One region of the Defluviitalea raffinosedens genome, then DNA from elsewhere that is predicted to be linked to it. Evidence: riboswitches for the same ligand, from Rfam matches in the RefSeq annotation. Region 1 holds a riboswitch; the other holds the start of a gene.

What was found. Region 1 has a riboswitch for FMN ahead of JOD07_RS11185 (ECF transporter S component). Riboswitches for the same ligand answer to the same signal wherever they lie in the genome.
Region 2: another riboswitch for FMN. It lies ahead of ribD (bifunctional diaminohydroxyphosphoribosylaminopyrimidine deaminase/5-amino-6-(5-phosphoribosylamino)uracil reductase RibD); the one in region 1 lies ahead of JOD07_RS11185 (ECF transporter S component).

What each region holds. Positions count from the first base shown of each region.
Region 1 is NZ_JAFBEP010000016.1:45,760-59,232, reverse strand. Features, by position in the region: gene JOD07_RS11205 (Lon protease family protein) at 1-1,931, opposite strand, end outside; gene rimI (ribosomal protein S18-alanine N-acetyltransferase) at 2,063-2,509, opposite strand; gene tsaB (tRNA (adenosine(37)-N6)-threonylcarbamoyltransferase complex dimerization subunit type 1 TsaB) at 2,506-3,228, opposite strand; gene tsaE (tRNA (adenosine(37)-N6)-threonylcarbamoyltransferase complex ATPase subunit type 1 TsaE) at 3,225-3,653, opposite strand; gene JOD07_RS11185 (ECF transporter S component) at 3,766-4,392, opposite strand; FMN riboswitch at 4,476-4,597, opposite strand; gene JOD07_RS11180 (GNAT family N-acetyltransferase) at 4,665-5,582, opposite strand; gene JOD07_RS11175 (Tex family protein) at 5,598-7,742, opposite strand; gene JOD07_RS11170 (aspartate kinase) at 8,064-9,278, opposite strand; gene JOD07_RS11165 (cofactor-independent phosphoglycerate mutase) at 9,291-10,502, opposite strand; gene JOD07_RS11160 (homoserine dehydrogenase) at 10,519-11,757, opposite strand; gene JOD07_RS11155 (ACT domain-containing protein) at 11,763-12,206, opposite strand; gene JOD07_RS11150 (chemotaxis protein CheW) at 12,351-12,818, opposite strand; one part of gene prfB (peptide chain release factor 2) at 12,840-13,473, opposite strand, start outside.
Region 2 is NZ_JAFBEP010000035.1:180-6,649, forward strand. Features, by position in the region: gene JOD07_RS14855 (hypothetical protein) at 1-410, shown strand, start outside; gene JOD07_RS14860 (type II TA system antitoxin MqsA family protein) at 450-1,448, shown strand; gene JOD07_RS14865 (hypothetical protein) at 1,593-1,835, shown strand; gene JOD07_RS14870 (HNH endonuclease) at 1,959-2,318, shown strand; partial or broken gene JOD07_RS16045 (DUF1062 domain-containing protein) at 2,402-2,737, shown strand; FMN riboswitch at 2,840-2,955, shown strand; gene ribD (bifunctional diaminohydroxyphosphoribosylaminopyrimidine deaminase/5-amino-6-(5-phosphoribosylamino)uracil reductase RibD) at 3,125-4,243, shown strand; gene JOD07_RS14885 (riboflavin synthase) at 4,224-4,877, shown strand; gene JOD07_RS14890 (bifunctional 3,4-dihydroxy-2-butanone-4-phosphate synthase/GTP cyclohydrolase II) at 4,928-6,127, shown strand; gene ribH (6,7-dimethyl-8-ribityllumazine synthase) at 6,176-6,470, shown strand, end outside.

The DNA of each region.
Region 1 (13,473 bases):
GAAAGAGAAAGAGGAAATTCCTGTGCGTAAGTCTGGCCTAAATAACCGGCCAGAACATGAACACCTTTATTATGAACTTTTCCGCTCATTTCGGCCTCTTTTTCAATATTTATAATGCCCGACTGTCCCATATAAGTTGTAGCAGTGATTTTCGATGGTTTTGCAAATACATAGTCTCCTGTATCTAATACCGCAAGACCATTAATCTGGCCAATCTTTTCTCCATCACAATCAATCATAATGATATTCTCATGCATCATCTCTTCCATTTTTTCTTCATAGAGGTTGGATCGTTTTTCTTTTTCTATAATCGCCTTTTTAACATGTTCTGCCGTGACGATCTCCTTTTGATCAATTTTTGCCCACGTATTTGCTTCACATAAAATCTCAACAATGCTGTTAAATCGGGTGGTCATTTTTTCTTGATTTTCTGCCATCCTGGAAGCATACTCCACAACCTTGGCTACTGCACCGGCATCAAAAGGTGCTGTCTTTTCTCTCTCACAAAAAGAACGTATAAACCTTGCAAGCATTTTAATATTTTGGGAACTGTTCGGCATTTCTGAATCAAAATCTGCACGAATTTTGAATAGCTTTTTGAAATCTTCATCATATTCATATAATAGATTATAGATATAACTGCTGCCTACCATAATAACCTTTACATCTACAGGGATAGGTTCCGGTTTTAAAGAAGAAACAGCAGTAAGACCAATCAATTCTCGCAAACTTTCGATGCTTACTTCTTTTGTCTTCAGAACTCTTTTTATAGCTTCCCAGGACTGGGTATTCGTAAGTACATCCATGGCCTGAAGGATTAAATATCCTCCATTAGCCTGATGAAAGAGCCCAGGCTTTATTTTCGTAAAATCCGTGGTTAAGTTTCCAAATTCATTGTCATATTCTATCTGACCAATTAATTTATTATAAGTAGGATTAAAATCTATGATTACAGGGGCGCCTTTAGTTTCTGTATTGTCAATGAATAGATTGACTTTATATTTTATGGTCACATCTTCAGTATTCCTTCTGATGACATAGGGAAGGATGGAAGCCAGTTGATCTTCCTCTTCACTCTCATTTTCTAAAAATTCCTCTATATTTTCTAGAATATCTTCCTGCACAGCTTCTAAATATTTATTCACTCTGTCGAATTCTTTATACTTTTCTTTTAAAGCACTGATATGATGCCCTACTGCAAAAAGTCCTATCTTGTATTCTAAATCTTCGATCTCCTGCTTTGCTTTCTTTTCCAAGTCTCTTAAACTTTTAAGGATATCTGATACTTCATCCTGAAACTCCTCTGTCACTTTTGTAAATCTTTCTTTGATCTCTTCATTCAAATTCTCATATTCATTTTCATCTATTGCTTCTCCGTTAATAAGGGGAACAAAATATATGCCTGCACTGGTAACCTTTACGCCAAAGCCTAACTCTTTTGCCCTTTCTTTCATCTTTTTAACAATTTCGTCTTTATTCGTCTGATAACGCTTTATAATTTCTGCTTTTTCTTTTTCATATTCTTCTGAATTAAACGCTTTAGGAATTTCTTCAAGTAAAAACTCTATAAGCTCATCCATATCATCTCTAAATTCTTTTCCTAATCCAGGGGGAAAACGAAGTGCTAAAGGATTGCTTGGTTTAGCAAAATTATATACATAACACCAATCATAAGGAACAGGTTCATTCTTAGCAATTTCTCTGACACAGGATGTTGCATAAGTGGTTTTACCAGAGCCGGTTGGGCCTGACATATAAATATTATAGCCCCTCATTTTGATATTTAGTCCGAATTCCATTGCTTTTACCGCTCTTTCCTGACCAATAATTCCTTCCATCGGCTCTAGTTCGTCGGTGGTTCTAAAATCAAAATCTGAGGGGTCGATGAACTTCTTCAAATCTCTATAGGATAATTCGTGAAATTTCTTCATATTTCCACTCCTTTCTCTATATTATTATATTCAATAAAGGGCATTGATTTCCTCTCTTAAATCAAAATGTTTTTAGTAGTATGACAATTTTCTTCCCTATAATAAAACGCCTTCTAAAATTAGAAGACGTTCTATTCTTTAAAATATTTCCACATGATCACCGCATTTTCTCCTGTATCCTGATAATACCCTTTTCTGATTCCTTCATTGACGAAACCAAATTTTTTATATAAATTTTGTGCCTTAATGTTGCTTTCTCTCACTTCCAGAGTAAGTCCTATGAAATGATTTCTTTGCGCCTCTTCAATAATGCCCTGCATTAACAGGGTTCCCACGCCCTGATGCTGAAAATCAGGATGCACTGCTATATTCGTAATATGACCTTCATCGGCGATCTTCCACATTCCCGCATATCCTAATATATTGCCTTTGGATTCTGCCACAATATAATAGGCCAAAGGATTTTCCTTCAATTCTTTTTCAAAGGCGTCCTTAGACCAGGGAATTGTAAAACAGCTTTTTTCAATTTCATAAATTTGGGGAATGTGTTCTTCTTTCATTGAAATAATTTTGATCATAGGTTTCCTCTTGCCTTCTCTTCATATTCTCTTTCTGCCTGGGATTTTCGCAGATAAAAAGGCACAAACTCCATAGAATCCTGAGCTTTTCCTTCTTTAGCCAGAATCATTCCAAGACTTCCAATGGACGATGCCTTCTGCATATTGCAGGATTGTGGTGCAAAATAATATTCCCCATCACCTATTGCTTCTTTTATCTTATCCTTGTATACCGGTACCCCATCTCCTAAAAAAACAAGGGGTTTATTATATTCCTTAGCTCTTTTTACACATTCATCAATTTCAATGGCTAAGTAATCCGACTGTCTTTTTAACAAGCCTTTTTCCCATAAATAAAAAGCTGTATACACTTGATTCCTTCTTGCATCCATAATCGGACAAATTAAATAGTCGGTATATGTAATATTATATGCCAGCCCATCAAGGGTCGGAACTCCTATAATCGGTTTATTAAGGGCATATGCTAACCCCTTTGCAGTAGCAACCCCTATCCTAAGCCCTGTAAAAGAACCAGGCCCGCTGGCTGCAGCAATATAATCCAGGGATTCTAAATCCAGATTCACCATTTTGCAAATGGAATCGATCATCGGCAAAAGGGTTTGAGAATGAGTTTTTTTGTAGTTCATTGTAAGCTCTATTAATAATTGATCATCTTCTATAATAGCTACAGAGGCGACATTGCCTGATGAATCCAATGCTAATATTTTCAATTCAATCATTCCTTTTTATTCGAAATAGTAATTGCTCTATAATTTTCACCTTTGCTTAAATCTTTTTTTATATGAATCCAAACAGCAGAATCCGGGATTAGGTCTTCAATTATATCTGCCCATTCGATTAAGCATACACCGTCACCAAAGAAGTATTCTTCATATCCTATTTCATCCATTTCATCTATATCGGTAATTCTGTATACATCAAAATGATACAAAGGAATTCTTCCTTCATATTCATTCACAACTGTAAAGGTAGGACTTGTAATGGGTTCATAGATGTTTAACCCTTCTGCTAACCCTTTGGCAAAAGCAGTTTTCCCGACTCCTAAGTCTCCTATCAGACAGTAAATGTCTCCCTTTTTACATGAACTGCCCAGCTTAATACCTAATTGCTTGGTTTCTTCTTCAGAATAGCTTTCATAAACCATTATTTCTTTCCTTTCAATATTATACTATCTTAATATATTATGTTTAATTGTATTATTTTTTATAAAAATATGCAAGAAAAAAGAACGGATGACCGTTCTATCATCTTCTATACTATTTACTTCTGTGAAAAAGGGGATATAGTGCTTTATACACACCATAGCTTAGAATAGAAATACCGCTGGCTTTTAGAAGATTAAAAGGCACTATAGAATAAAGAACCAAAGTCTTTAAATCATTGATGCCTGCATTAATTTTGGTTCCCATAGAAACGATTACATCCACGCTCATTCCAAAGATCATCGCATAAAAAGGTATCATAACAAAATAATTTATCAGTCCTCCAATTGCTGCCATTGTAATGGTACCTGCAAAACATCCTATGATAAAACCTTTTAAATTTGATTTATATTTATATACAAGCCCAAGGGGCAGAACATAGGCTGCTCCTACAATAAAATTGGCTAAAGGCCCTACAAAACCTGTATCGCTTCCTGATACCATATAAAGAAATGCTTTGGTCAACTGAACAATGACTCCTGCCGCCGGCCCTATGGATAACGCACCTATAACAGATGGGATATCACTGACATCCATTTTTAAAAAAGGTGGAAAACCAGGTATAGGGAAGTCAAGTCTCATAAGGATAAATGCCAGTGCGGATAACAATCCCATCTTTACTAAATTACTTGTTTCAAACACTCTTTTCTTTTGATCTGCTACTCTTTGAATACTTTCCATTTCCATTCCTCCTTAAATTTTATGGGCTGCAATAAAAAAAGCAGCCAGAGGATTCTTCGGACTGCTTGGAAATGCGTAATAACGCCATTCTTCTCCCATCCAGACTGTACTGTCGGTTTTGGAATTTCACCAAATCAATGCGTACATAACGCACTCGCGGACTATCACCGCCGGTCGGGAATTTCACCCTGCCCTGAAGAATCTTCTTATTAAATTTGAACTCATTATACTATATGATTCTATATGTGTCAACTTTCATACATGATAAAATTTTAATCTTCTAGTTCATATTTGTAGGTCTCTGTACTTTGCGTTTCTTCCATGCCGCAACTTAAATAAAACTTTTTAACATTTTCCGATGAGCTTTTTAGCGTAATGCTAATCTTTCTCGTATCAGGCAAAGACCAATAGTAATTTAATACCGTCATATAAAGTACTTTACCCATTCCTCGTCTTCCATACTTATCAATAACGCCCAAGGTATCAATACGACGGTTCATTTTACCATCTTCTTCTATACTTTCCACGCCGCAAAATCCAATTAATTTTTCTTTTCCAGTGCTTCTACTCACCCTGTACATCAGAAAAATCTCATGACTATGATTCGGATCGGATAAAATTGCAAGTTGCTTTTCTCCATCTTTGGGATTGCCAAAAATTTCTTCATAGGTTTCCAAGAACTGGGCTTTATCCTTTATTGCTTTTGATCTTCTGATTTCAATACCTTCAGGACAGTTTACTTCCTGAAAAATCGGCTCATTCATTTCCATTCTGAAGAAGCTTCTTTTATACTCGAATCCATGCTTAATCAAAAAATCTATTCCTTCTTCATTATCGGTCTCAATTTGAGCGTAGATGGATCGAATACCTACTTCTTTCGCTTTACGGATTAAAGCTTCCATTAGCGCACTGCCCACACCTTGACTTCGATAAAGCGGATTTACAAGGATCCCATACAAATCTGCATTGGGATTGCCTTCTTTTCGGACTAAATCTAAGCCTCCAAAACCTATGATCTGGTTGTCTTCTTCAGCAACCATCAGGATAAGCTCTTTCCCCTCCCAATCTTTTTTCATTTCCTCTACCGTCTTATAAACCGGATAGAAAAAATATGTCTCCTTATTTACCTGCGCATTTAATACTAATTGGCCGACCTCGTGATAGTCATCATTAAACGACCTAACTTCCATTTTATTTCTCCTTCCTTAGATCCCTTTCATCGTTAATGCTATTCTTTTCTTATTTATGTCAACACTTAATACAGATACCTTAATAATATCTCCCACACTGACTACTTCCAAAGGATGCTTGATAAACTTCTCTGTCATTTCTGAGATATGAACAAGTCCGTCCTGATGAACGCCTATATCTACAAAGGCTCCAAAATCTGTAATGTTGCGTACAGTTCCCATTAAAACCATGCCCGGCTTTAAATCATTAAGCTCAAGAACATCGCTTCTAAGGATTGGCTTTGGCATATCTTCTCTTGGATCTCTCCCTGGCTTTTCCAACTCTTTAATGATGTCTTCAAGGGTAGGCACGCCTACTTCCAATTCCCCGGCTAATATATTTATATCCTCGATCTGAGCTCTGATATTCTTTATTTTTAATTCCAAAATATCATTTTCTGTGTATCCCAGATATCTTAGCAAGTCTTTTGCAACTTTATAAGATTCCGGATGAACCCCTGTTCTGTCCAATACATTGTCTGATTCGGGAATTCGTAAAAATCCGGCACACTGCTCAAATACTTTAGGTCCTAACTGCTTTACTTTTAAGAGCTGTTGCCTTGCTGTAAATTTACCATTGGTTTCTCTATATTCTACAATATTCTTTGCTACGGTATTTTTTATTCCTGCTACATATTGAAGCAAGGATACTGAAGCTGTATTTAAATCTACCCCAACTCGGTTTACGCAATCTTCTACAACCCCACCAAGGACTTCTTCCAATCTTTTTTGGTTCATATCATGCTGATATTGGCCCACTCCAATAGACTTTGGATCAATCTTAACCAGTTCTGCTAAAGGATCCTGAAGTCTTCTGGCAATGGATGCCGCACTTCTTAAGCCCACATCAAACTCAGGAAATTCTTCCGAACCTAAAGGAGAAGCAGAATATACAGAGGCCCCTGCCTCATTAACGATAATATAATGCACCTCCTGATCCAACTCTTTAATCAGTTCCGAAACAAACATTTCGGATTCCCTGGAGGCGGTTCCGTTTCCAATGGCAATAATATCCACATTATACTTTTTGATCAGCTCTTTTAATATTTTCTTTGCCTCTTCTACTTTATTTTGCGGAGGAGTCGGATAGACTACCGTCGTATCCAGTACTTTCCCTGTTTCATCTACAACGGCAATTTTACATCCTGTGCGGAATGCAGGGTCCCATCCCATAACTACTTTATTCTTAATAGGGGGCTGCATCAAAAGCTGAGAAAGATTACTTTTAAAAACAGCTAAGGCACCTGTTTCAGCTTTTTCTGTTAATTCATTTCTGATCTCTCGTTCTATAGCAGGAGCAATCAATCTTTTATAGCTATCTTCAATCACAGTTTTTATGAGATCCAAAAATGGACTTTTATCATTCTTAATCACTTGCTTTTCTAAGTAAGCTCCTATCCGCTCAACAGGTGCTTCTATTTTGACAGATAGGATTTTTTCTTTTTCTCCCCTGTTGATGGCTAATATTCTATGGCCGGGAATGCTTTTTATTGCTTCACTATAATCATAATACATTTCATATACAGACTCTAATTCTTCGTCTTTTGCTTTAGTAACCAATAACCCTTTACTAAAGGTTTCCTGGCGAATATATTTGCGATAACTGGCATCATCAGAAATCCATTCTGCCAAAATATCCATTGCCCCCTGCAGGGCATCTTCTATGGTATATACTTCTTTTTCAGGATTAATATAGTCTCTAGCAATTTCCTCCGGGCTAAAATTGGAATCTTGATCCCATAAAATTTGTGCAAAGGGTTCTAAACCTTTTTCCTTTGCAATGGTCGCCCTCGTCCTTCTCTTAGGTCTAAAAGGTCTATATATATCTTCTAATTCCGTTAAAGTTTCAGCTTTTTCAATCTGCTTAACCAGTTCTTCCGTTAATTTTCCCTGTTCTTCAATGCTTCTTACAACCTGCTCCTTTTTATCGGCCAGATTTCGAAGATAAGTTAACCTTTCATAAAAATTACGGAGCGTTACATCATTTAAAGAGCCTGTGGCTTCTTTTCGATATCTCGCAATAAATGGAATTGTATTTCCTTCATCAATGAGTTTAACCGTATTTTCAACTTGAAAAGGTTTTAACTCAAATTCTTCCTGCAATTTTTTTAGAATGTCCATGTTTCTCACCATTTCGATTTTGTATTTTACTTTATTATTATTATAAACGATTTACTTAGTCTGAACAATATTTACAAAGAATTATCATTACTTTTTTCCATATATTGTAACACTCGTTTGTACTATACATATTATAATATTGAATCCAGTATTTGATCCCTTCAAACAGCGGCTAGGTTACACTTATGAAATAAGAAAGTTTGAGTCCTGACAAATAAAATCAACTTTCTTATTTCATAAAATAAGCGGTCAATGGCCGCTGGATATAAAAACGGCTCCATGGACGCTTATTGCGTTCATGGAGCCGCTGTGTGTTATAGCCTATCTTTCAATTGCCAGTCTGAATTGCTCGTGGATTGCATTCATCGCATCTTCTGTATATTTTTCATCAATCAGTACAGAAATTTTTACTTCAGATGTAGAAATCATATGGATATTAATTCCTGCATTATACATCGCTTCAAACATCATTGCTGCTACTCCAGGATTGGTTGCCATTCCAGCTCCAACAATGGATACTTTTGCTATTTTATCACTGTATACCACATCTTTTGCCGTTAATCTTTCTTGGTTTTCTTTAATAAGTTTGAGGGCATCATGTAAATCGTCTCTGGCTACTGTAAAGGAGATGTCTTTCGTTCCGTCTCGACCAATAGATTGCAGAATAATATCCACACTGATTTTATGTTTTGCTAATAATGAGAATAATTCAAAGGCCTTCCCTGGAGTATCTTCAACGCCAATTACCGAGATTCTGGCTACATTCTTATCGCCTGCTACACCGCTTACTAACATTTTTTCCATATTACAAACCTCCTTAACAACTGTACCTTCTGCATTGTTTAAACTGGACCTTACAACGAGTTCTACATTATATTTTTTAGCAATTTCAACAGAACGGTTGTGAAGAACCTTTGCTCCTAAAGAAGCCAGTTCCAGCATTTCATCATATGAAATTTCTTTTAATTTTCTTGCGTCCTTAACAACTCTCGGGTCAGCAGTATATACGCCGTCAACATCTGTATAAATTTCACATTTATCAGCTTTCAATGCAGCAGCTAAAGCAACCGCAGTGGTATCCGATCCACTTCTTCCAAGGGTAGTAATATCGTCAAATTTATTAATGCCTTGAAAACCTGTAACCAATACAATATTTTTTCTGTCTAATTCCGCCTCTATCCTCTCTGTGTGAATTTTCTTTAATCTTGCGTTGCTATGGGTAGTATTTGTATACATACCTACCTGAAAAGCATTTAAAGAAACAGCAGGATATCCCAATTTCTGAATTGCCATTGCCATAAGTGCAACAGATATTTGCTCACCCGTAGATATAAGCATATCCATTTCTCTTCTGGAAGGATGCAAATCAATCTCATGGGCTTTCGCAATCAGTTCATCAGTGGTATCCCCTTGAGCTGACAAAACAACGACAACATCATTTCCTTGCTTGTAGGTTTCAATAATTCGTTTTGCAACATTAAATACTCTTTCTACATTGGCTACGGAGCTTCCTCCAAATTTTTGTACAATTAACAAGTTCGTCCCTCCTCATTTTTTAAAGAAATATTCAATTAATTCATGCCCAATAGGAAAGCAATTCTTGCTGCTCGTTGCGAATATTTCATCATATTTTTGTTCCAGATTGAGTACTTCTTTATTTTTACGGTATATTAAATACGGTACGGGGTCATCTGTATGAGTTCTAAGCCTAAGGGGTGTAGGATGATCCGGCAAAATCATGATAGAATAGTCTTCTCCCAGTAAATTGAGCTCTTCTACAATTACTTTTACAACCTTTTCATCCAAAAGTTCTATAGATTTCACTTTATTCTCTAATTCGTTCCTATGTCCACATTCATCCGGTGCTTCTACATGAACGTACACAAAATCCTGACCATTCTTTAGTTCATTGATCGCTGCCATAGCTTTCCCTTCAAAATTTGTATGAATATTTCCGGTAGCTCCTTCTACATCTACAGATTTTAGCCCTGCACATATTCCAATACCTTTAATTAAATCCACAGCAGAAATTACAGAGCCTTTTAGACCGTATTTTTCCTCAAAAAGAGGGAGCCTGGGTCTTCTTCCTTCTCCCCAAATCCAAATAGAGTTCGCAGGTCTTAAACCCTTTTTAACTCTTTGAATATTGATAGGATGAACACTTAAAAAATCATAGCTCTCTTTCATCATATTTAAAATAGTGCCACTTTGTGAACCCTTAGGAAGATAATCCTTAATACTCTTTCCCAGTATATCATGGGGAGGTGTTAAATCAAAATCGTCCGGGCCTTCATGCCACACCATTAAATGCCTGTAGCTTATTCCTGGATGAAATTCTATAGCTTTTGATCTAAAGTGCTCATTTACAGCTTTTATTAATTCCCTGGCTTCTTCCGTTGAAATTTCATCAGCACTATGGTCCAGAATAACCTTGTCTTTATATTCTCCTTCATCAGAGAGCGTTACCAGGTTACATCGAAAGGTTATATCGCTGTCTAAAAGTTCCACACCCATACTTACCGCTTCTAACGGAGATCTACCTGTATAATAAAGGCTGGGATCATATCCTAATACAGCCAGATTCGCAGTATCGCTTCCGGGAGCCATTCCCTTCGGAATTGTGTGAACTCTCCCAATTTCGCCCAACTTAGCCAAAGCATCCATCGTAGGTTTATTGGCATATTGCAGGGGAGTCTGGTTATTGAGTTCCTTGATTGGTTCGTCTGCCATGCCATCCCCAAGAATTATAACATATTTCATCATATCGCCCCTATTTTTATCTTTCGATTCTGATTAAGCTGCCCACTTCTGTTATATCATCCTTTTCTTTCAGTGTAAATATTTTTTCTTGAAGCGTACCTTCACTTTCTTCTGGTGTAATAAATGCAAATTCCTGGTCTTTTTTATCCAATTGGATGATGTCTATTGGACCAAATAAGTTTTCTACTTCTTTTCTTGCTTTTTCAAAATTTTCATAGTGGATCTTTACAAAATATTGAGTAGTTACATCTTTTAAATCCATTAAGCTCATTTTTTCGGTGCTCCAGAAGGACACAATATTACGATTTAAATGTTTGACTGCATCTACAATATCCGCTACAACAGCGCTGGCCGTAGGAAGTTTCCCTGCGCCTTTTCCATAAAACATAACATCTCCGATTACATTTCCTTTGATAAATATCGCATTAAACACTCCATTTACGGTTGCAAGCGGATGCTCTTTATCAATCATGACCGGTGAAACCCTGGCAAATATACGATGATCAATCTTTTTACTTGTAGCGAGAAGTTTAATAGAACATCCGAGTTTTTCTGCATACTCCATATCTTTCTTTGTGATTTTTGTAATACCTTCCGTATATATGTCCTCATAATCTACTTGCATGCCAAAAGCCAGAGAAGATAAAATAGCAATTTTTCTGCAAGCATCATATCCTTCTACATCTGCTCTCGGATCTCTTTCTGCATATCCTTTATCCTGGGCTTCTTTTAATACATCTTCAAAACTTCTGCCTTCATCAGCCATTTTAGAAAGAATATAATTGGTTGTTCCATTCAAAATACCTGTAATTTCATAAATTTCATCGGCTGTCAGGGATTGATTTAAAGGTCGGATAATAGGAATTCCTCCGCCTACACTGGCTTCAAACAGGAAGTTGATATTTTTTTCCTTGGCAATTTGTAAAAGTTCTGCCCCATGCTTCGCTACTAATTCTTTATTGGAAGTTACAACACTTTTTCCGCTAAGTAACGCTCTTTTTACATAGGTATAAGCAGGTTCAACGCCACCCATAACTTCCACTATAATTTTAACTTCATCATCATTTAAGATGTCTTCTACGTTATCTGTTAAAATTTCTTCTACAGGATCTCCAGGAAATTTTCTTAAATCCAGCACATGTTTAATGTTGATATGTTTTCCTGCTCTTTTATCAATACTACTCTGATTCGTTTTAATAACTTCCACAACACCGGATCCTACCGTTCCGTAACCCAGTATGGCAATATTGATCATACTCTTCACTCCCTAGCTATTATTTTAACATTTAAAACCCCTTCAATGGATTCTAGTTGATCCATAAGCTCTTTAATATCATCCTTCATAGGATTGGTTTCCATTGTAATCGTTACATTGGCAATTTTATTCACTGGTATCGTTTGATGAATGGTTAATATATTTGCACCGACAGATGCAATAACGTTCAATACATGAGATAATAACCCCGCCTGATCTTCCAGCTGAATAGAAATCGTAATCGTTCTTCCTCTGGAATTCTCAAAAAAGGGAAATACAGAATCTTTATATTTATAAAAAGAACTCCTGCTGATTCCCACGAGTTCTACAGCTTCCTGCACCGTTTGTACTTTTTCTGATTCCAGGAGTCTCTTAGCTTCCACGACTTTAATAAATACTTCAGGAAGTACATCCTGTTTTACTATATAATATCCAGATTTCTCTTTCATAAATATCTCCTTGTATTTGTATAATAGACATTTGTTCTTGTAACAAGGAATATATCATACTTTCAGAAAAAGTGCAAGCAAATTGCTATAAAAAATGGATATAAAAAAATACGGGATTTTCCCGTATTTTTTGTAAAATTTTGCTTAAGCATTGTTTTCTTCTATTACTTGACTAATTTCTCTCTTTTCTTCATCTTCTAATATTAAGTCAACATCTAATAAAATAATCATTCTTTCTCCTACTTTACCCACACCAATAATATAACGTCTGTCAATACCTGAAATAAGTTTGGGTGCCGGCTTTATATCGCTTTCTTCTATGTGTCTGATTTCAGATACTGCATCTACAATAAAACCAACCATCATGTCATTAGAATTGACGATGATCATTTTGGTATCATCATCTATGGGTTTTTCAGGCATTTTAAATTTCTTTCTTAAGTTGTAAATAGGATGCACTTCTCCTCTTAGATTAATGATCCCTTCAATGTACTCCGGCGTGTTGGGTACTTTTGTAATCTGCTGATACTTTTCAATGCCATACACTTTCATAATGTCCAAGCCATATTCTTCTCCACCTAATTTAAAAATTACTTCTTGTTTGGTTGCCATTGCTTTTCCTCCCCCCAAATATTAATGGATCCATTTTAAATATGCATTGATAAACCGATCTATCTCACCATCCATCACTGCAGAAACATTTCCTGTTTCCTCATTGGTGCGATGATCTTTTACCATATTATACGGATGAAAAACATAGGATCTGATCTGGCTTCCCCAGCCGATTTCTTTCACTTCGCCTCTAATACCTTGAAGCTTTTCCATCTGTTCTTCCATCTTTTTTTCATACAATTTTGCTTTTAACATTTTTAGGGCCATTTCTTTATTCTTATGTTGCGAACGTTCATTTTGGCATTGAACTACAATATTCGTAGGTATATGGGTAATTCTTACAGCAGAGTCAGTAGTATTTACATGCTGTCCACCTGCTCCAGTAGACCTGTAGGTATCAATTCTAAGGTCTTCAGGATTGACTTCTATATCCACATCATCATCCAGCTCAGGAATAACATCGCAGGAAGCAAAAGAAGTATGTCTTCTTCCCGAAGCATCAAAAGGAGAAATTCTAACCAGGCGATGAACACCTTTTTCAGACTTTAGGTACCCATAGGCATTTTCTCCGCTGATTTTGATGGTCACGGATTTGATCCCGGCTTCATCTCCAGCTAAATAATCCAAAGTCTCTACCTTGTATTCTTTATCCTCT
Region 2 (6,470 bases), on a different contig from region 1:
TGAATCAGCACTATAATCAGAATTATACCTGGGAACAGATTGATGAGATTTTGGCAATGATACATGACTGTATTAGAGAGGGCAGATTCATTATATCAAAAAATGAGAATAGACAAGAAAACATAGATTTTATAAATGAATATAATCTAAACAGCAGAAGGCAAAAGGAGATTTTACTGAAAATAAAAACAGAAGATTTTTGCCATTCATTGCAAAATACGAAAGTAGGATTTGAACATGAGGTTTTATATGTATTTTGTCCCCAGGTTACGTTATTTAACTTTGATGGCATCGAGGAGTTAGTTGATATATATACGAAATTTAATCTAATTGATAGTGAAAGTGGAAAACGAGTGGTTGTTATATCGTTTCATAAGCGAAACAAGCCGATTGATTATCTTTTTCGATGATCAATCAGAAAGTTTGAGAGTTTGAAAGGAGGCCGCCTTATGAATAGGAATAAGACATTTTGCGAGGAATGCAGAAGAGATGTCGAATACATGGTAGAAACAGCAACAATTAAGGGTAAACTTAAAGGCGAAGAATATGAGTATACTGGAAAGAAGGCTGTTTGTACGGAATGTGGGAGCGAAGTCTATGTAGCGGATATAGAGGACGAAAATCTAAAGGCTTTGTATGACACGTACCGTCAAAAAAACGGCATTATTTCGCTGGAGAAGATATTAGAAATACCTCAGAAATACAATATTGGCAAACGTCCGCTATCATTGCTTTTAGGTTGGGGGGAAATGACTTTTTCGAGATATTGTGAAGGTGATATGCCTACAAAACAGTATTCAGATATTCTTCAAAAGATTTATGATGATCCAGCGTATTATAAAGAATTACTGGAGAAAAATAAGGACAATTTAAAATCTCTGCAGGCATATGAAAAAAGTAAGCGGAAGGTACAGGAACTGCTTGGGGAAGAAAACAAAACGGGTTCAAAGCTGGACTCAATTATCCAATATCTGCTTTATAAATGCGAGGACATAACTCCTTTAGCTTTACAAAAGGCGCTATATTATGTCCAGGGTTTTTATTATGCTTTTGAAGGACGGTTTCTTTTTGAAGAAGACTGTGAGGCATGGGTTCATGGACCGGTTTACAGAGATATATATAACAGGTATTCATCTTATCGGTTTGACCCCATTGAGAGTGTTGAAGCTTTCGATGAATCAGTTTTTACAACTGCTGAAAAAGCGATATTGGATAGCGTTATTAAGAACTTCTGCTGTTATAGCGGAAAAACGCTAGAGAAGTTTACGCATCTGGAGAAACCATGGCGGCATACTAGAGACGGTTTGCCGGTGGATGCGCATTCTAATCGTGTAATACCCAAAGAGTTGATCGGGAAATATTTTGTAGCTGTAAAAGAAAAATTCAACATGCTTACTCCTGGAGATATAGAAGTATATTCGAAAGCTATCTTTGAACAAATAAACTGATATTTTTAGCTTCCTTTAAGGTGAGATTTTCATGAGATGAAAAACACAGGTATCCCATATATAATGATATCGTGAAAAAATAACATTAAAACGCATAAGCCCTTCGGGGCTTTTTCTTATGACATAAAACAGGAGGGAGGAAAGATGGTTAATAAATGCTTTGGCAGTAACGGAAGGAACGGCTGCAATATCCTGACTGTACACAAGTGCTTGCAAGATAAATGTTCCTTCTATAAAAGCACCAAGGAGTTAGAGGAAGATAGGAAAAAGGCTTATCTTTTGCTTGCAGCTTTACCACCCGATATGCAGCGGTATATCTCCGATAAGTATTATAACGGTAAGATGCCATGGTCAAATAGCAAATGTGTTGTTCAATATTCCAGATGAGATTTTTATGAGATGAAATTCATTATAAATCCAAATATAATGGTATTGTGAAAAGTTATGGATAAGCCTTCATGGGATATGAACCTGTGAGGGCTTTTTTATACCTGTAAAGGAGGTGGCCAGATGCCAAGAAAACCAAAAAGGCCTTGCTCCTTTCCCGGCTGTCCTGAACTGACGGACGGAAGGTACTGCGACATGCATCAAAGGCAAGTGGATGCTTATTACAACAAATACGAACGAGATCCTCAAACAAGAAAAAGCTATGACCGGAGATGGAAACGCATCAGGGACAGATATATCTCAGAGCACCCGCTTTGCGAGGAGTGTCAAAAGTACGGAAGGCTTACACCAGCCGAAGAGGTACATCATATTATCCCTTTATCTAAAGGCGGAACCAATGCAGACAGTAACCTTATGAGCCTGTGCAAACAATGTCACTCATCGATCACTGCCCGCGAAGGAGAACGATGGGCAAGACGGTAGGGGGGTCAAAATCTCTGGTGAAGTAGTTTTGTGCAACGGGCGGGGGGTCACGCGCGAAAAAGCGCAGTTTCAAACGGTGTAAACACACATACAAGCTGCCGATTTACTCGCGCATCAGCAAAAAACGCTTGAATAAGGCAGAGTATGAGGCATTTCTGCGAAATGACCGGGAAATTGTGTATCAATATGGCTTGGACAGGGTTTTACTGCAGAAAAACAATGTTGAGATTTTGGAGGAGCCGGCTTATGTTTTGAGGAATGGCGGTGAGGATACGGAGAGAGATGTTATACGGTTTCGTAACCCCTATCATTTGCGAATACGCTATGACAGGCTAATTGCCGAATGCCTTAAAATATCTCGATCCGAAGCGAAAAGGGTTCTGGAAAACGGAGTGTTATCCGTAGAGGTGGTTCCGTGAAGAAGTGAAACGTGCAAGTTTAATGAGGAATGAAAATCATTGACTTGAAAGTTGACAAGTGATATATTTATTTCAATCATTAATAACGGTAAAACTTAATATAAGTATCTTCAGGGATAGGTGAAATTCCTTACCGGCGGTAAAGCCCGCGAGCCTTAAATGGCAGATCCGGTTAGTTTCCGGGGCCGACAGTATAGTCTGGATGGGAGAAGAGAATGTGTTCTATTGCGTCTGCATGTCAGCAATGGATGTATTGTATTATCCCTGGAGTTTTTGCTTCAGGGATTTTTTACTGTCTGTGTGATGAATCTCTGAATCGGTTTGAAAGGCTACTTAGAAAGTAATGGCCTAAGGATAAACACATACTTTTTTGAGCGAGGGATGAACATGTACGAGAGATATATGCAAAGAACATTTGAGCTGGCTAAGTTGGGATGGGGAATGACAAGCCCGAATCCGCTGGTCGGTGCGGTTATAGTTAAAGACGGAAGGATTATAGCTGAAGGATATCATGCGAAGCGCGGATGTGCGCATGCAGAAGCGGCCGCGTTTGAGAATGCAAAGGAAGATGTCCGCGGAGCGACACTGTATGTCAATCTGGAGCCATGTTCCCACTATGGCAAGACGCCCCCATGCGCAAAGGCAATTATAGAAAAGGGAATCAGCAAAGTAGTAATGGCAATGATCGATCCCAATCCTAAAGTTGCGGGCAGAGGGGTCGCAATGCTTAAAGAGGCCGGTATTCAGGTGGTCTGCGGTATCCTCGAGCAGGAAGCGAAAAAACTCAACGAGATATTCATCAAATATATAACCCAAAAAAGGCCCTTCGTGATTATGAAAACCGCCATGACGCTCGACGGCAAAATAGCCTCTGCCCGCGGTGATTCAAAGTGGATATCAGGAGAAGCTTCGAGGCGATATGTGCATACATTGCGCAACAGGGTTACCGCCGTAATGGTGGGCATAAATACAGTCCTTGCAGACAACCCGTCTCTTACTGCGAGGCTTGACTCTGAAACGACCAGAGATCCTGTCAGAATTGTCGTAGACAGCAAAGGGCTGATACCTCCGGACAGCAGGGTTATCAATGAGGAATCATCAGCAGGCTTAATCCTTGCCACGACAACGGCGATTGACCCTGAAAAAGAAAGGCTGCTCATGGATAAAGGAGTGCGGATTCTTAAAGCGGACAGCCCCGGAGGGCATGTCGATCTGGCAAAGCTTATGGATGAGCTATATAAGCTTGAGATTGACAGCGTGCTTTTAGAAGGTGGGGGAGGCCTTAATGCCGCCGCGCTTGATTCGGGAATTGTTGATAAGGTTATGACTTTTATCGCGCCGAAGATTATCGGCGGAAAAGATGCCAAAACTCCTGTTGAAGGCGAGGGGATAGAAATAATGGAGCATGCCGTTAAATTGCAGGATATCAGCATCAGCAGATTTGATGAAGACATCCTTATCGAAGGATATGTGAGAGGTGATTTTTATGTTTACGGGAATCGTTGAGGAGATGGGCACCATAAAAGGAATTAGCCGGGGCAGTAAATCCGCCAGACTTTCAATCAGTTGTTCAAGGGTTATGGACGGCATGAAAATCGGGGACAGCATTGCTGTAAACGGAGTTTGCCTCACGGTAACCGATATGGGCGGCAACTGGTTTTCCGCCGATGTGATGCCTGAAACGTTGAGAAATACGGGACTTGGAATGCTGAAAATATCCGACAAAGTGAACCTCGAGCGGGCTCTGAGGCTGTCAGACAGGCTCGGAGGCCATATTGTTACCGGACATATCGACGGGACGGGAACCGTTATATCAAGGGTGGAAGAGGACAACGCCATATGGCTTACGATTGAAGCCCGAAACGATATCCTTAAATATATCGTCATGAAAGGCTCGGTTGCGCTCGATGGCACAAGCCTGACTGTTGCCCATGTTGATGACAGATGCTTTAAAGTATCGTTGATACCTCATACCGCAGGCGAAACGACTCTGGGCTCGAAAAAGGTAGGCGATCAGCTGAATATTGAGTGCGATGTGATAGGAAAGTATGTGGAAAGGCTTTTCAATTGCAGTTCACAGGAATCAAAGCCGAAACGGGATATATCCGTAGAATTTCTCAAGAGTAATGGATTCGCATAAATTCGGCCGTAAATAGGGCTTAAATGTATCGAACAGGAGGGGGATTCAACATGAATTTTAATACCATTGAAGAGGCGTTGGAAGACATCAGAGAGGGAAGGATGATCCTGGTTGTAGATGATGAAGACCGCGAAAATGAAGGGGATCTTTTGATGGCGGCGGAAAAGGTGACGCCCGAAAGCGTAAACTTCATGGCTACCTATGGAAGAGGGATGATATGTGTCCCCATGACAGAGGAGAATGCGCGGCGGCTGGAACTGGACCTGATGGTGGAAAGAAATACCGAGAGCATGAAGACGGCATTTACCGTGACGGTGGATCACAAAAGTTCAACTACAGGCATATCAGCCTTTGAGAGGGCGAATACCATAAAGGAACTGGCAAATCCAGCTTCGGTCAGCAGCGATTTTACCAGACCCGGACACATTTTTCCTCTGATTGCAAGAGACGGAGGGGTGCTGAAACGTTCCGGGCATACGGAGGCAGCCGTGGATCTTGCCAGAATGGCAGGTTTGCATCCGGCGGGGGTCATATGCGAGGTTATGAATGATGACGGCACCATGGCAAGAGTGCCTCAACTATTCGAATTTGCAAAAATGCATGGCCTCAAAATCATTACAATAGAAGAACTGATAAAATACAGAAGGAAAAATGAAAAGCTTGTAACGGCAGCCGCAAAAGCCAAGCTTCCGACCGAATACGGCGAATTTGAAATTATTGCCTATGAAAATACGATTAACGGTGAACACCATATCGCCTTGGTAAAAGGACATCTTAGCAATCCTGATGAGCCGGTGCTGGTGCGAGTACACTCCGAATGCCTGACAGGAGATGCTTTCCATTCCCTGAGATGCGATTGCGGAGAACAGTTGAATGCCGCATTGAGGCAGATAAGAGACGAAGGCAGGGGAGTGCTGCTTTATATGCGCCAGGAAGGACGCGGAATAGGTCTTGTGAATAAAATACGCGCCTACGCGCTCCAGGATAAAGGGAAGGATACGGTGGAGGCAAATGAACTGCTTGGTTTTGCCCCTGACCTTAGAGAGTATGGCATAGGAGCGCAAATACTCTATGACTTGGGCATCAGGAAAATCAGGCTCTTGACCAATAACCCCAAAAAGATCATTGGCTTAAGCGGTTACGGCCTTGAGATTGTGGAGCGGGTGCCGATACAGATCGAAGCCAATGAGGTCAATAAGTTCTATATCAGAACGAAGAAGGAAAAGATGGGACACATTATTGCAATTTAAGCATCGAATCAAATACGGTGAAAAATCAGGAGGGTGAAAAGAATGCCGATTAAAACACTTGAAGGGAACTTGATGGCAAAAGATTTAAAAGTTGGGATCGTCGTCGGGCGTTTTAACGAGTTCATCAGCAGCAAGCTTTTAAGCGGAGCGATTGACGCATTTGTCAGGCATGGGGGAAACGAGGCTGACATCGAAGCGGCCTGGGTGCCGGGAGCGTTTGAAATTCCCCTGGTTGCACAGAAAATGGCCGAATCCAAAAAGTATGACGCGGTAATCTGCCTTGGCGCTGTTATCAGGGGGGCGACGCCTCATTTTGATTACGTTGCCAATGAAGTGTCCAAGG